DNA from 2 places in the Staphylococcus gallinarum genome. Region 1 is predicted to be linked to the other one. Evidence: riboswitches for the same ligand, from Rfam matches in the RefSeq annotation. Region 1 holds a riboswitch; the other holds the start of a gene.
The links. A riboswitch is a leader RNA that binds a small molecule or an ion and turns the genes downstream of it on or off. The one in region 1 is predicted to bind S-adenosylmethionine.

Region 1 (7,653 bases):
TGTGAATGCAGGTGACACCATTGCGCTCTCTGGTAATACTGGTGAGCAAACGACAGGTTCGCATCTTCATTTTCAAAGAATGAAAGATGGGGTGGGCAATCAATTTGCAATAGACCCCAAATCTTTCATAGATAAATTACCTAACGGCGAAAAGAGTTTGTATGAATTGTAACCGACTGAATGGGTTGTATTGTAATGTAGTATACGCTACCGATAGGATTGTGAATATATATGCTAAGATAATGCCTTGAAGCGTATTAGCTCAATAAAGATTGAAGTACAACGGCTTGATTATGTTGAGTATCTTTGGCGCCGAATAACAAGACGACCGGTTTATCACTTTCATCAACCCATTGTTTTAATTGTTTAAATGCTTTAGCTTGGTCGTCATTATCAGTTAATTCTTGTTGGTATTTCGATTTGAACTCTGTGAATTTTTCTGCATCGTGATCGAACCATTTTCTTAACTCTGTAGAAGGTCCAATATCCTTTAACCAATGGTCGATCTTAGCTTGTTCTTTAGAGATGCCTCTTGGCCATACACGATCTACTAATATGCGTAATCCAGTTACTTGTTGATTTTCACTTTCATCATAAATACGTTGAGTCTTGATTGACATTAAAATCACTCCTGTTTTAAAAATATATCACTTTCATCATTGCCAATAGCTGTAAATTAAAAACATCGTAGTTTGAAGTTATTTTTTAGAAAAAGGGTAAAATAAAGAAAAACAGGAGGTTTTATGATGAATAAGTTTGATCATGTGCAGCCACCGAAAACGTATCAATATAGAACGAATAATGTGTTAATCAGAAATAGTTTCCAATTTCAGTGTGATAATAGAATTTATTTTTCTGAAACATTGCATAAAGATTTAAAAAATCAGCTATATCGTTTTAATGTAGAGATATTATCACCTATTGATGATTATGGGTTGGCATTAGATTTTAATGTTGTAGACAAATTATATGATGAACACATTAAACCTTTTTTAGCAAATCAGTTATTAAATGACACATTACCAGCTATGAATACGACTGCAGAAAATATTGCGTTTTGGATTTGGGAACAGTTTGAGCAATACCTTCCAAATGGAAATACACTTTATAAATTAGAGTTTTACGAAAACGATCGCCAAGGGCTTGTATTGACTGAAGCATTCATGCAGTAACATGAAGTAGATTTAGCGTATCGTTTTCAAAATATGATGGAATTTATAGATAATGCAAAATTAAATGACTAAAACAAAAATTAATATTCTGAAAATTTGGAAAATATGATATATTAAGTACCTACTACAACTAAGGAGGAACTTCTATGATCAAGGTAAGTCCAAAACAGTTTATTAATAATGTATTATCAGGCGTGGCAATCGCAATTGTGGCCGGACTGATACCGAATGCAATTTTAGGAGAATTATTTAAGGTTTTTGCACCGAAATATCCCATCTTTCAAACGTTATTGCAAATTGTTGAAAGTATACAATTTACAGTACCAATCTTGGTAGGTGCATTAATAGCAATGCGATTTAAATTATCACCTTTAGCGACAGCCGTAGTAGCAAGTTCGGCATTTATTGGTAGTGGTGTTGCGCAATTTAAATCAGGTACATGGGTATTAATGGGTGTAGGTGATTTAATTAACACGATGATAACTGCAGCTATTGCAGTGTTTATTATATTAGTGATTGGTGAGCGTTTTGGTAGTCTCACGTTAATCATATTACCAACTTTTGTTGGAGTTATTGCAAGTTTGTTAGGTGTTTTATTGTTACCTTATGTGAAAATGATTACCACAGGTATAGGGAATTTGGTGAATTCATTTACAGAACTGCAACCTATTTTAATGTCTATGTTAATCGCACTTGTATTTAGTTTTATTATTATTTCACCTATATCAACCGTTGCAACTGCATTAGCAATAGGTATTAGTGGTTTAGCAGCTGGTTCAGCTTCACTTGGAATAGTGGCATGTGAAGCAGTACTTGTTGCTGGGACTGTTAAGATCAATAGAGCAGGTGTGCCGATTACTATATTTTTAGGTGGCGTTAAAATGATGATTCCTAATATGGTGCGTCATCCCATCATATTATTGCCTATTTTTACTACTGCTTTAGTCACAGGTTTTGCCGGAGCACTTATCGGCATTGGCGGTACTAAAGAATCTGCTGGATTTGGTATTATTGGACTAGTCGGTCCAATTAGTGCATTTAGGTTTATGGAACATTCACCACTATTGAGCCTGTTGATGGTATTTATTGCATTTTTTGTAGTGCCATTTACAATTGGTTATATTATTAATACCTTCTATATGAAAGTATTGAAATTATATGATCGAGATATTTTTAAATTCTTAGCATAATGAAAATAATTTAAAATACAGCTTAATAAAGTTAACAATTAATTGAGTCGTCTACAGGAGTAATAAAACCTGTAGACGATTTTTTCGGTAAAATTAAAGTTGAATACCGTCATGAAAGTAATAGATAGTTAGCGATTGAATTTTCAGAAAAAACAAAAATTACAAATTTTGCCCCAATAAATATATTTTTTAACGGTTTGTATTATTACAAAAGTATTACAGAAAGGATACTTGTAATAATTCAGAAAATAGTCTCAATGTGAAAAAAGTAGTAAATTACACTGTTATAACAACATTTTACATTAAATGTTAGCGTTATCTTTGATAGTTTATGCGTAACAAAACAAAACAAAAAGATTGCAATGTTACATAATGAGCTTGCTTTTGTAAAGTTTTGTTATATACATGTAATATAAAAACGAGAAATTTATGGTATATTATTTGTGGTCAAAAAATTAGACATAAATTTTAAACAATATTAGCAGATACGATAATTTTATTAACGAAAATATAATTTACTTTTAGAAAAGAATTAAATTTGGAGGATTTTTTTATTATGAAGAAAACAATTTTAGCATCATCTTTAGCAGTAGCATTAGGTGTAACTGGATACGCAACTCAAGCAGATCAAAATCAAGCGCACGCTTCTGAGCAAAACATCGACAAAGCACACTTAGCAGAATTAGCTCAAAACAACGCTTCAGAATTAAACGAAAAACCATTACACGCTGGTGCTTACCACTATGACTTCGTATTAGGCGGATTCGAATATAAATTTGATTCAGATGGTCAATCATGGTCTTGGAGCTATGACGTTGCAGGTTCACAAAGTGCATCTACAAACGTTTCATCAAACTCAGCTCAACAAGATGTAAGTGCACAAGCATCTACAAACACTAACGAAAAATCATCTAACGAAGTAAGTTCACAACAACAATCAAGCAATGTAGAAGTTCAAGCAGTTGAAGCTCCTAAAGCTTCTTCAAACTCAAACGTTCAAACTGCTCAAACAAGCACTGCAACTAAAGCATACGAAGCTGCAAAAACACAAGCTGCTTCAACTGGTGGATCAGTTAAAGCTCAATTCTTAGCTGCTGGTGGTACTGAAGCTATGTGGAATACTATCGTATTACCTGAGTCAAGCGGTAACCCAAATGCTGTTAACGAATTAGGATACAGAGGTTTAGGTCAAACTAAAGAATCTTGGGGAACTGGTTCAGTTGCTACTCAAACTCAAGGTATGATCAACTATGCTAAAGAACGTTATGGTTCAATCGAAGCTGCATTAGCTTTCCGTTCAGCTAATAACTGGTGGTAAGATTTAATTAAATAATTAAATGATTCAACACTATATATAGAGCGACTCTTTAGAGTCGTTCTTTTTTTACATTGACAAGTTTGAATATTCTGATAAAATAATTAGTAATTTAATATGAAGCAACTTATCTAGAGAAGTTGAGGGAATTGGCCCGATGATACTTCAGCAACAGACGTGATTGACGTACTGTGCTAAATCCAACAAGCAATATTTGTCTTGAGAGATAGGTGACATATGATATGACTATATGCCGCTGAACTTCGGTATATAGTTTTTTATTTAAGGAGGGCAGTTTTATGGTAATGTCAGAAAGATTATCTCAGATACCTGACAGCTATTTTGGGAAGACAATGGGACAAAAAGTAGAACATGGCCCCTTACCATTAATTAATATGGCAGTGGGTATACCTGATGGAGAAACACCTAAGGGCATTTTAGATTGTTTTAGTAAAGCAATACATATACCAGAGAACCAAAAATATGGTGCATTTCATGGAAAAGATACCTTTAAACAAGCGATAGTTGATTTTTATCAACGTCAATATCAAGTAGCGTTAGATAAAGAAGATGAAGTATGTATTTTATATGGAACAAAAAATGGTTTAGTTAATTTACCGCAGTGTATTGTTAATCCAGGAGAAAATGTGTTGTTGCCTGACCCAGGATATACAGATTATTTAGCTGGCGTAAAATTGGCTGATGCAATTCCGGTACCACTGGTATTGAATTCTCCGGATTATTTACCTGAATGGGATAAGGTGGCACAGTCAGTCTTAGATAATACTAAATTGATATATTTAACTTATCCAAATAATCCTACGGGATCAGTTGCGACACAAAATGTATTTGATGAAGCTATAAAGCGTTTTAAGGGGACAAAAACTAAAATTGTTCATGATTTTGCATATAGTGCCTTTGGTTTTGATCATAAAAACCCGAGTATATTGCAATCACCACAAGCCAAAGATGTAGCGATTGAAATATTTTCACTATCTAAGGGCTATAATATGTCAGGATTTAGAGTTGGTTTTGCAGTAGGTAATAAAGAGGTGATTCAGGCGCTCAAAAAATTCCAAACACACACACATGCAGGCATGTTTGGTGCGTTACAAGATGCTGCAACATACGCTTTAAATCATTATGATACATTTTTAGAGGAACAAAGTGCTACCTTTAAACGCAGGAGAGATCTTTTTGAAGCAAAATTGGCTGAAAAACACATTCCATTTGAACCAATGAAGGGTGGTATATTTTTATGGTTAGCTACTCCGGAAGGTTATGATGGTGAGCAATTTGTTAAGTATTTATTAGAGGAGCAATCTATTTTAGTAGCTCCTGGCATCCCATTTGGCGAGCATGGGCGTAATTATGTCAGAATTTCACTAGCATTGAATGATGCACAACTATTAGAAGCAGCTAATCGTTTACAATCATTAAGTGCTTTATATCATAAAGAAGGAAGTGTCTGCGATGACAAAAATTAAATTGTTTGGTGTAAGAGAGGAAGATATTCCTTATATTGAAGCGTGGTCAGCACAACATAAAGTATCTGTAGATTTAGATAGTCAATTATTGACTGAATCCACGGTAGATAGTGTCCGAGGCTTTGATGGCGTGTCTGTATCACAACAAATCCCTCTGCCCGAAGTGGTTTACAAAAAATTGAATGAGTTTGGAATAAAACAAATTGCCCAAAGAAGTGCGGGGTATGATTGTTATGATTTTGAATTGGCGAATAAGTATAATTTAATCATTTCAAACGTACCTTCATATTCACCTGAGTCAATTGCAGAGTATACTGTGTCCCAAGCATTAAATTTGGTGAGAAACTTTAATGATATACAGCAAAAGACCGCAGAACAAGATTTTCGCTGGCAACCTGCCATCTTATCGCGCTCTATTAAGGATTTAACAGTAGCAGTGATTGGTACAGGACGTATTGGTAGTGTAGTTGCGAAAATATTTGCAAATGGTTTTGGTGCTAAGGTAATTGCGTATGATATTGTGAAAAATGAACAATTACAATCTATCGTGAGTTATAAAGATACAATTAAAGAAATAGTGGAAGTAGCTGATATTGTTACGGTGCACGTGCCAGCAAGTGATGAAAATCATTATTTATTTGATGAATCATTATTTAATAGTTTTAAAGAAGGTTCAGTATTTATAAATTGCGCTCGTGGGTCGATTGTGAATACCCGTGCCTTAATTGAAGCTATTGATAAAGGTATTATAAAGGGTGCAGCATTAGATACATATGAGGCTGAAAAGGGTCTATTTCCTAGTGATCAACGTGGTGTCACATTAGAAGATGAATTATTACGTTCACTTATTGAACGTAAAGATGTTATTTTATCTCCGCATATTGCTTTCTATACGGATGCTGCTGTTGAAAATTTAATAGTTGATGCTTTAGATGCAACTATTGAGGTATTACAAACAGGAGATACATCATTACGTGTAAATTGATTATAACAAAATAGAGGCTCATATCATCAACGCACTTTGATGATATGAGCCTCTATGATTGTGCTATTTTACATCATATCCTTGATCTTCAATAGCCTCTTTCATGTTATCTGTTGTAACTTGTGTTTGATCGTAATCGACTGTGACATTTCCAGCCTCAAGATTTACTTCAGCAGTTGTAACACCATCTAGATTTGTTAGTGCTCCTTCAACAGCTTGTTTACAATGATCACAACTCATACCTTCTACTGCAATGATTTCTTTAGCCATAACATTCACCTCCTTATAAATTTTTATATAGGGTTAACTATAGTTTCATTCTTTTTAAACGTAAAGCATTTGTTACTACACTGACTGAACTTAATGCCATTGCTGCGCCAGCAATCCAAGGAGCTAATAAGCCTAATGCAGTAATAGGAATACCTGCTACATTATAACCCAATGCCCAAAATAGGTTTTGACGGATATTACGGATAGTATATTTACTTGCCTTTATGGCTTTAGGTATTAACAATAAATTGCCTCCCAGGATAGTAACATCTGCTGCTTCAATAGCAACTTCGGTACCTGTACCTATTGCAATACCTATATCTGCTTGTACTAGAGCAGGTGCATCATTTACACCATCTCCTACCATAGCTACTTTATGCTGATTTGTTTGTTGAATTTCTGCAATTTTTGCTGCCTTTTCTTCCGGTAATACTTCCGCAATAACGGCATCTATATTTACTTGTTTAGCAATAGCATGAGCTGTACGTTCATTGTCGCCTGTTAACATGACGACGTTGATGCCTAAATCATGCAATGCTTGAATTGCTTCTCGTGCATTTGATTTCACAGTATCTGCAACGGCAATTATGCCATTAATTTGATTATCGACAGCTACAAACATAGCAGTATGACCAGCTGTCTCGTAGCGTTGTAATTGTTCTATTTGCTCAGTTGTATCAATATTATATTCTGTCATTAATTGTTGATTACCTGCTAAGATATGACGATTATGAATGATAGCTGAAATACCTCTGCCAGGTATAGAAGTGAAGTGTTCAGGCTCTAACAATTTAATATCGTTATTAACAGCATGTTTCACTATAGCATCGGCTAATGGATGTTCGGATCCATTTTCTGCAGATGCAAGTAATTGTAGCGTCTCGCTATTACCATTGAATGCAGTGACTACTGGTTGACCATTTGTAATTGTCCCAGTTTTATCTAAGACTACAGTATCAATTTCATGTGTTCGTTCAATATGCTCTCCGCCTTTAAATAAGATGCCATGTTCAGCAGCTTTACCAGTTCCTACCATTATAGAAGTAGGAGTAGCAAGACCTAATGCACAGGGGCAGGCGATGACTAATACTGCAATAGCAGCAACGAGCGCAGGTTCAAATTCACCAGGTTGTACAAGTGTAATCCAGAAAATAAATGTGAGTAAAGCAATGGCTACAACAATTGGTACAAAGTAACCAGATATAATATCTGCGAGTCGTTGGATAGGAGCTTT
Region 2 (7,653 bases), 1.2 Mb from region 1:
ATGTTCAATATTATAAATTATAGGCTCGCTTTCCTAGGGGACAGCTTCAGCCTGTAGTCTTCAGCTTGTCCTGTTCCCACAGGAGTCTCGCCAAAATACGTCGATTTAATAAAAAATTCACGTTAAAATATACTTAATAAAATAAGGCCTTTTCATATAATTTGATAATCACTACTAAGTTAATTTAACGAGGTGTCTTAAATATAAAGATTATGACATTTTTCAACTTATGCTGCCAATGGCAATTTCAATACATATTTCTTTAAATGATATGTCATGCTATGTTAATACAATCATTGAAATAATCTCTGACAATAAAACAAATGAATTCAAACATCATCATGGAACGATGTCTTATCATTCTAAATGAATATTAAAAAGGCAATTTCTATATGATTTCAATAGAAATTGCCTTCTTATCGTTGTCCAAGAAATTTGTTTCTTAGACGCTTTTGATTTTATATTAAGTGCTTATTTTACTACTTCAACACTTAAATCTACATCAATATTGCCACGTGTTGCTTTTGAATATGGGCAAAAGTCGTGTGCATCTTGTAAATACTTTTCAGCATCTTCTTGTGATAATACATCTTTCACTTTTGCATCTATTGAGACGCTTAATTTTGGACTTTCTGCTTCAGGATCGTCTTCTAAACGGACTGTTAAAGTTACTTCTGGTTCTGCACCACGAACTTTATTTTGTTTTAAAATTAAATCAAATGCACCATTAAAGCATGACGCATAACCTGCTGCGAATAATTGTTCAGGATTTGTACCCTTTTCAGCATCAGCTTGAGCTGGTGGAATTACCGCTACGTCAATTGCTTTGTCATCAGTTTGAACGTGTCCATTACGTCCACCTGTATTTGTTGCTTTCGTTTCATATTTTACTGCCATTTAAAATACCTCCTTTAGGTCTTTATTCTTATGTCTACCCATTGTATAAAATTTAAACCATAGGAATTCGTTTTCATTATAAAATAAATTTTAATATGGTTGATGCAATATGCATATACCATCAAATTGGAGTGTATTATAGGCAGAAATGACTCAGGTTATGTAACGGGACTAGTTGTAATAAATAACTTTATCGTGGTATGAAATGAATAGCGCAGTAAATGTGTTATGTATTGCTGATTCTGCTGAAAATAATAACTTGGCATTGTGTTATTTTCAAAATTTGTTATACAATAATTTTAATTATCTTATAAAGGGAGTACATATAATGACAAAAGTCGATATTGCTGTGACGATAGCTCCAGAAAATAAAATAACTGAAGAAACACTACAACAATTAAAATTGTATAGTGACTCATTTGAAATTATTGAATTGCGCATAGATCAGTGGCAAGCGTACAATAATGAATTATTGGAGCAAACTATTGAGTCAATAAAAGAGTTGAATATCAATAAGCGATTATTGGTGACCTATAGAACGCAATCACAAGGTGGTGCAGGAACACTTGAAGATGATAATTATAGACAATTGTTATTCAATATTAGCAATGTCAATGGTGTTGATTTACTAGATATTGAATTTGACAAGTCTGTTAACAGAGATTTATTCATAGCACTTGTAAATGATGTGGAGTCACAAGGTGTGGAAACTGTATTGTCATATCATGATTTCAAACAAACGCCGCCTATAGAAGAATTAAAGCATTTATATTTTAAAATGCACCAATTGTCACCAAGCTATATCAAGGTTGCTGTGATGCCACATGACAAGATGGATGTGCTACGCTTGTTAGAAGTGGTTTCTGAAACCGCTGATACAGTATCAGAAAAAGTGATTGGCATATCAATGTCTAAATTAGGTATTGTTTCAAGGACTGCGCAAGGTGTATTTGGTGGAGTAGTTTCTTATGGTTGTTTGGATACACCGAAAGCACCTGGTCAAATTCATGTTGAAACATTGAGAGCACAGTTGAATCTATATGAGTAATTTGAAAATATCGTCATTCTACATTATAATTGATAATAGTTATCAATAGAGAAAGGGCGATATAACTATGGAACTGCAAGAGGCTATTTCACAACGTAGAAGTGTAAAAATCTTTAAGAGAGATATGACTATAGATGAAGATGCATTATATGATGCGATTAAAAAGGCTGCTGATGCACCTAACCATGGACACAGGGAACCGTGGAGAGTGATTCACGTTGCTAAAGATAGATTGGGAAATATGAGTAAACAACTAACTCAAATTGCGTTTCATGATAAACCGAAAAAGCAAGAAGATCACTATCAAGTCGTTACTAATTTAGGTGGTATGTTGGTCTTGATTTTAAAGGAAGACCCTCATCAATTAGAAGGTTTAGAAGATCATTTGGCGTTTGGTGCTTATGTACAAAATTTGATGCTATTGTTGCATGAAGCAGGAATAGGTACATGTTGGAAGACGCCGCCTTATATTTTTGACAAAGAAGTCCAAGCTCTATTTAATATTAAAGAAAACGAACGTTTACTAGGATTTTTATATTTAACTGACTTAGAAGATAAAATGAATTATAGACCACGACATACTGAAAATATAATTGAAAAGTTTTAGCCCATTAAAAAAGGAGTGAGACCAAGAAGTCTATATCAATAGATTTTAGTCTCACTCCTTAATTTATTATTTAAATGTTTCTGCTAAGAAAGATTCAACTTGTTCTGGTGATTTAGCATTTGCAGAATGTAAGTGTGCTAATTTATTTCCATCTTTAAATACGAGTAGACTTGGAATTCCCATCACTTCATTGTCTGCAGCTACATCTTCTAATTCATCTCTGTTAACTGTAAACCATTGGTAATCATTATATTTTTCAGTTATTGGATCAATCCACATATCCATAGCTTTACAATCAGGGCACCAGCCTGCTTCGAATTTAACAATGACTGGTTGATCACTTTGAATTGTCTCTTTAAATTGATCAGTTGTATTAATAGGTTGCATAATTAATTCTCCTTTTTGATAGATTAGTAATACTATTATAGCGAAATTATAATTCTAATAAAAAAAATTAGCTTAATAATTAGAGCGTTTTATGAATAAATTTGATATATTAGTGATAACTAGACATAGGAGGTACAGAATAATGATAAAATTTTACCAGTATCCTAATTGTACAACATGTAAAAAAGCAGCAAAATTCTTAAAAGACTATGGCGTTAGCTTTGAACCAATTGATATTGTACAACACACACCTACTAAGAGTGAATTTAAAGAAATTTTAGCTGGAACAGATATTGAAATTAATAAACTTTTCAATACGCATGGCGCAAAATACAGAGAGTTAGGTCTCAAAGATAAGATAAATGATTTAACAGATGATGAAAAACTAGATTTACTAGCTTCAAACGGTATGCTAGTTAAACGACCACTTGCTGTATCTGGTGATAAAGTGACTGTTGGCTTTAAAGAAGACGAATATAAACAAGTTTGGTTATAAGACAATATTAATCATGGCAATCAAGTAAAGCATAATAAATTTACAAAAAATGAAAACGCTTTATAAAAATGAGCGAAAAACGGTTGAAGGTGCAATGTTATCCCACTTTATAGTTGCCCTAATACCTTTCATATGGCATCATGAATATGTAATAACATTTAGGAGGGGATACTCGTGGCAGTACCAAACGAATTAAAATATTCTAAAGAACATGAATGGGTAAAAGTCGAAGGAAATACAGCAACAATTGGTATTACTGAATACGCTCAGAACGAATTAGGAGATATCGTATTCGTTGAATTACCAGAAGTTGATGATGAAATTAATGAAGGCGACACTTTTGGTAGTGTTGAATCTGTAAAAACTGTTTCTGAATTATATGCACCACTTTCAGGTAAAGTACTTAGCTCAAATGATGAGTTAGAGGATAGCCCTGAGTTTGTAAATGAATCACCATATGAAAAAGCATGGATGATTAAAATTGAATTAAGTGATGAAAGCCAATTAGAAGATTTATTATCAGCAGAACAATATTCTGAAATGATTGGTGAATAAACATGACTGAAACTCCTTGATCCTTTGAATCTGGGAGTTTTATTTTATATGTAAAAATAGTGCAAATTATATTAAGCGGATGAATAATCTTTAACAATATAAAAATAAGATGTTATATGCTGTGGTAATGCATAAAATAGATGCAATAACTATATGTGAACAATTAAGTTATAGTCAAATTTATCTAGAGTGTGCAAAGGTTACATGATAAAAATGTAAATAATGTTTATGCTTATTAACTAATGTGAAAAACTTAATAGAAGAGAATAACTATCAACATTTAGAGGGTGGATATCATGACGATACTGAACCAAGTAATCATTGTCGAGGGGAAGTCCGACAAGAAGAGGGTAAAGCAAGTTATAGATCAGCCAATTGAAATTATTTGTACGAATGGTACAATGGGCGTTGATAAATTAGATGCAATGATTGAATCATTATATGGAAAACAAGTGCATATACTTGTTGATTCAGATAATGAAGGTGAAAAAATCCGTAAATGGTTTAAACGTTATTTAAGTGAAAGTCATCATATTAGAATTGATAAACAATATTGTGAAGTTGCAAAATGTCCAAAGCCATATCTCTCACGAGTTCTAGAAAAAAATGGATTTAAAGTAAAGGATGAAGAGAGCATGGCAAAGGCTCAAATAGATTATATAGCTGAAAGGGTTAGTTTATTAACATGAACGTAGCAAAAGAAACGCGTGTCGATATACATGAACACGATGATAAAGAGAAATCACTGGTGTTTGGCTATACACCTACGTGTGGAACATGTAAAATATCTGAACGAATGTTAGACATCGCTAATGAAATCTTACAATTACCAATTACGAAAGTGGATTTGAATTTTTATCCAGAATATAGCCAAAAGCACGAAATTCAATCTGTACCCGTACTAATAGTCATGTCAAAAGGTCAAGAGATAAAGCGTATTTACGCATTTCAGTCGGTACCTTATTTATTAGAAAATTTAAAATAGTTATTGACGAATCTCTAGTGCGATGGTAGGATTATTGATAATTAAATAAATGAAACTCTTATCACGAGAGGTGGAGGGATGTGCCCTACGAAGCCCGGCAACCGTCTGTAACAGAAATGGTGCCAATTCACAAAAAGTCTTGTTGGACTTTTGGAGATGAGAGAAGCGGCAAATGCTTTCTCTATTCTTCGGTGAACAAGGGAAAGCATTTTTTAATTGATAGAGCAATACAAGGAGGCAACTATGATGATTGAGTTAAATCAAATAGTGAAAAGGTACAAAACTAAGAAACAAGACGTACTTGCTGTAGATCATGTTGATTTAAGCATTCAATCAGGCTCAATCTTTGGGGTAGTTGGTTTTTCTGGTGCAGGAAAGAGTACTTTAATCAGACTCTTAAATAATCTCGAACAGCCTACTTCAGGAGACGTTATCATTGATGGCGATACTATAGGGAAACTATCAAAATCAGAATTACGTAAAAAACGTCAAAAAGTGAGCATGATATTTCAACATTTTAACTTACTATGGTCAAGAACGGTTTTAAATAATATTACGTTTCCATTAGAAATTGCAGGTGTTTCAAGATCAGAAGCGAAACAACGTGCACTAGAACTAGTGGAGCTAGTAGGATTGAAAGGTAGAGAGGACGCTTATCCGTCAGAACTATCTGGTGGTCAGAAACAACGTGTCGGTATTGCAAGAGCATTGGCTAATGAGCCGAATGTATTACTATGTGATGAAGCAACGAGTGCCCTTGACCCACAAACAACGGATGAAATCTTAGATTTGCTGTTGAAAATCAAGGAACAACGTAATTTAACAATTGTGATCATTACACACGAAATGCAAGTTATTAGACGCATATGTGATGAAGTAGCCGTGATGGAAAATGGCCGAGTCATTGAACAAGGTGCAGTCACATCTGTCTTTGAAAACCCACAACACGATGTGACAAAACGTTTTGTCAAAGATGATTTAAATGATGATTTTGATGAGTCTATTACTGATTTAGTACATATTGATGATAATTCGTATATCGTACGTTTAAACTTTACAGGTAATAATACGACTGAACCACTTATTTCATATATTACAAAAACACATGATATTGATGTGAACATATTAGAAGCGAATATCAAACATTCTAAAGACGGTTCCATCGGATTCTTGGTATTACATTTACCATCATTAGATTCAGAAAAGTTCGAAAAGTTCAAAAATGATTTAGAAGCGCAACATGTTTCATTGGAGGTGTTAAAGCATGGGTAATTCATTTAGTGACATACTCCAAGAAATGATTACAATGCCAAATGTTCAATGGAGTGAGGTTTGGATTGCAACATACGAGACATTGTATATGACAATTGTTTCTACGATATTTGCATTTATCTTTGGTTTAATTTTAGGTGTGTTATTATTCTTATCTGCTAAAAGTGATTCGAAGGCAGCTAGAATATTTTATAATATTGTATCGTTCATTGTTAACTTGTTCAGAGCGATACCATTCATTATCTTGATATTGCTATTAATTCCTTTTACAAGCTTAGTACTTGGAACAATTAGTGGTCCTACTGGTGCTTTACCAGCACTAATTATCGGTGCTGCACCATTCTATGCACGATTAGTCGAAATTGCATTTAAAGAAATCGATAAAGGTGTTATCGAGGCAGCATGGTCAATGGGTGCAAATACTTGGACTGTAGTTAAAAAGGTATTAATTCCTGAAGCAATGCCAGCATTAATCTCAGGTATTACGGTTACTGCCATCGCATTAGTTGGTTCAACGGCAATTGCCGGAGTTATTGGTGCAGGTGGGTTAGGTAACTTGGCATATTTAACTGGATTTACCCGAAACCAAAATGATGTCATTTTAGTTTCAACTATTTTAATACTTATTATTGTCTTTATCATTCAATTTATTGGTGATTGGGCTACAAATAAGATAGATAAGAGATAAAATTAAAAGGAGACTTAACGATATGAAAAAATTATTTAGTTTTGCTTCGGTTTTAGTTCTTGCACTTGTTTTAGCAGCTTGTGGTAATGGCGGCGGGAAAGATAAGACCATTACAGTTGGAGCATCACCAGCGCCACATGCAGAAATTTTGGAAAAGGCTAAACCATTACTTAAAGACAAAGGTTATAACTTAAAGATTAAAACAATTAACGACTACACTACGCCAAATAAATTATTAAATAAAGGTGAATTGGATGCAAACTTCTTCCAACATACACCATATTTAAAAACAGATAAAAAAGACAAAGGTTATAAAATTGAATCTGCTGGTAACGTACACTTAGAACCAATGGCTGTATATTCTAAAAAATATAAAAGCTTAAAAGACTTACCAAAAGGTGCAACAGTTTACGTATCAAACAACCCAGCTGAAGAAGGTAGATTCTTAAAATTCTTCGTTGATGAAGGCTTAATCAAATTGAAAAAAGGTGTAAAACCTGAAGATGCTACATTTAAAGATATCACTGAAAACAAAAAAGATATCAAATTTAACAACAAACAATCTGCAGAATACTTACCTAAGATTTATCAAAACCAAAAAGCAGATGCTGTAATTATTAACTCTAACTTTGCTATTGATCAAAAATTAAGTCCACAAAAAGATTCAATTGTTGTTGAGAAAGCAAAAGATAATCCATATGCTAACCTAATCGCAGTT

Region 2: linked by a shared signal. The riboswitch ahead of JN168_RS09895 (methionine ABC transporter ATP-binding protein) and the one ahead of JN168_RS01740 (aminotransferase class I/II-fold pyridoxal phosphate-dependent enzyme) in region 1 are both predicted to bind S-adenosylmethionine.

The regions. Positions count from the first base shown of each region.
Region 1 covers NZ_CP069082.1:415,701-423,353, forward strand. Annotated here, with positions in the region: gene JN168_RS01715 (M23 family metallopeptidase) at 1-172, shown strand, start outside; gene JN168_RS01720 (DUF488 domain-containing protein) at 258-620, opposite strand; gene JN168_RS01725 (6-pyruvoyl trahydropterin synthase family protein) at 747-1,172, shown strand; gene JN168_RS01730 (PTS sugar transporter subunit IIC) at 1,319-2,362, shown strand; gene JN168_RS01735 (aggregation-promoting factor C-terminal-like domain-containing protein) at 2,919-3,680, shown strand; SAM riboswitch class I at 3,802-3,910, shown strand; gene JN168_RS01740 (aminotransferase class I/II-fold pyridoxal phosphate-dependent enzyme) at 3,977-5,164, shown strand; gene JN168_RS01745 (D-lactate dehydrogenase) at 5,151-6,149, shown strand; gene copZ (copper chaperone CopZ) at 6,213-6,419, opposite strand; gene JN168_RS01755 (heavy metal translocating P-type ATPase) at 6,457-7,653, opposite strand, start outside.
Region 2 covers NZ_CP069082.1:2,096,760-2,104,412, reverse strand. Annotated here, with positions in the region: gene JN168_RS09935 (organic hydroperoxide resistance protein) at 472-897, opposite strand; gene aroD (type I 3-dehydroquinate dehydratase) at 1,226-1,945, shown strand; gene JN168_RS09925 (nitroreductase family protein) at 2,013-2,552, shown strand; gene JN168_RS09920 (thioredoxin family protein) at 2,619-2,939, opposite strand; gene JN168_RS09915 (arsenate reductase family protein) at 3,082-3,435, shown strand; gene gcvH (glycine cleavage system protein GcvH) at 3,610-3,990, shown strand; gene JN168_RS09905 (toprim domain-containing protein) at 4,287-4,679, shown strand; gene JN168_RS09900 (thioredoxin family protein) at 4,676-4,975, shown strand; SAM riboswitch class I at 5,031-5,138, shown strand; gene JN168_RS09895 (methionine ABC transporter ATP-binding protein) at 5,222-6,247, shown strand; gene JN168_RS09890 (methionine ABC transporter permease) at 6,240-6,935, shown strand; gene JN168_RS09885 (MetQ/NlpA family ABC transporter substrate-binding protein) at 6,958-7,653, shown strand, end outside.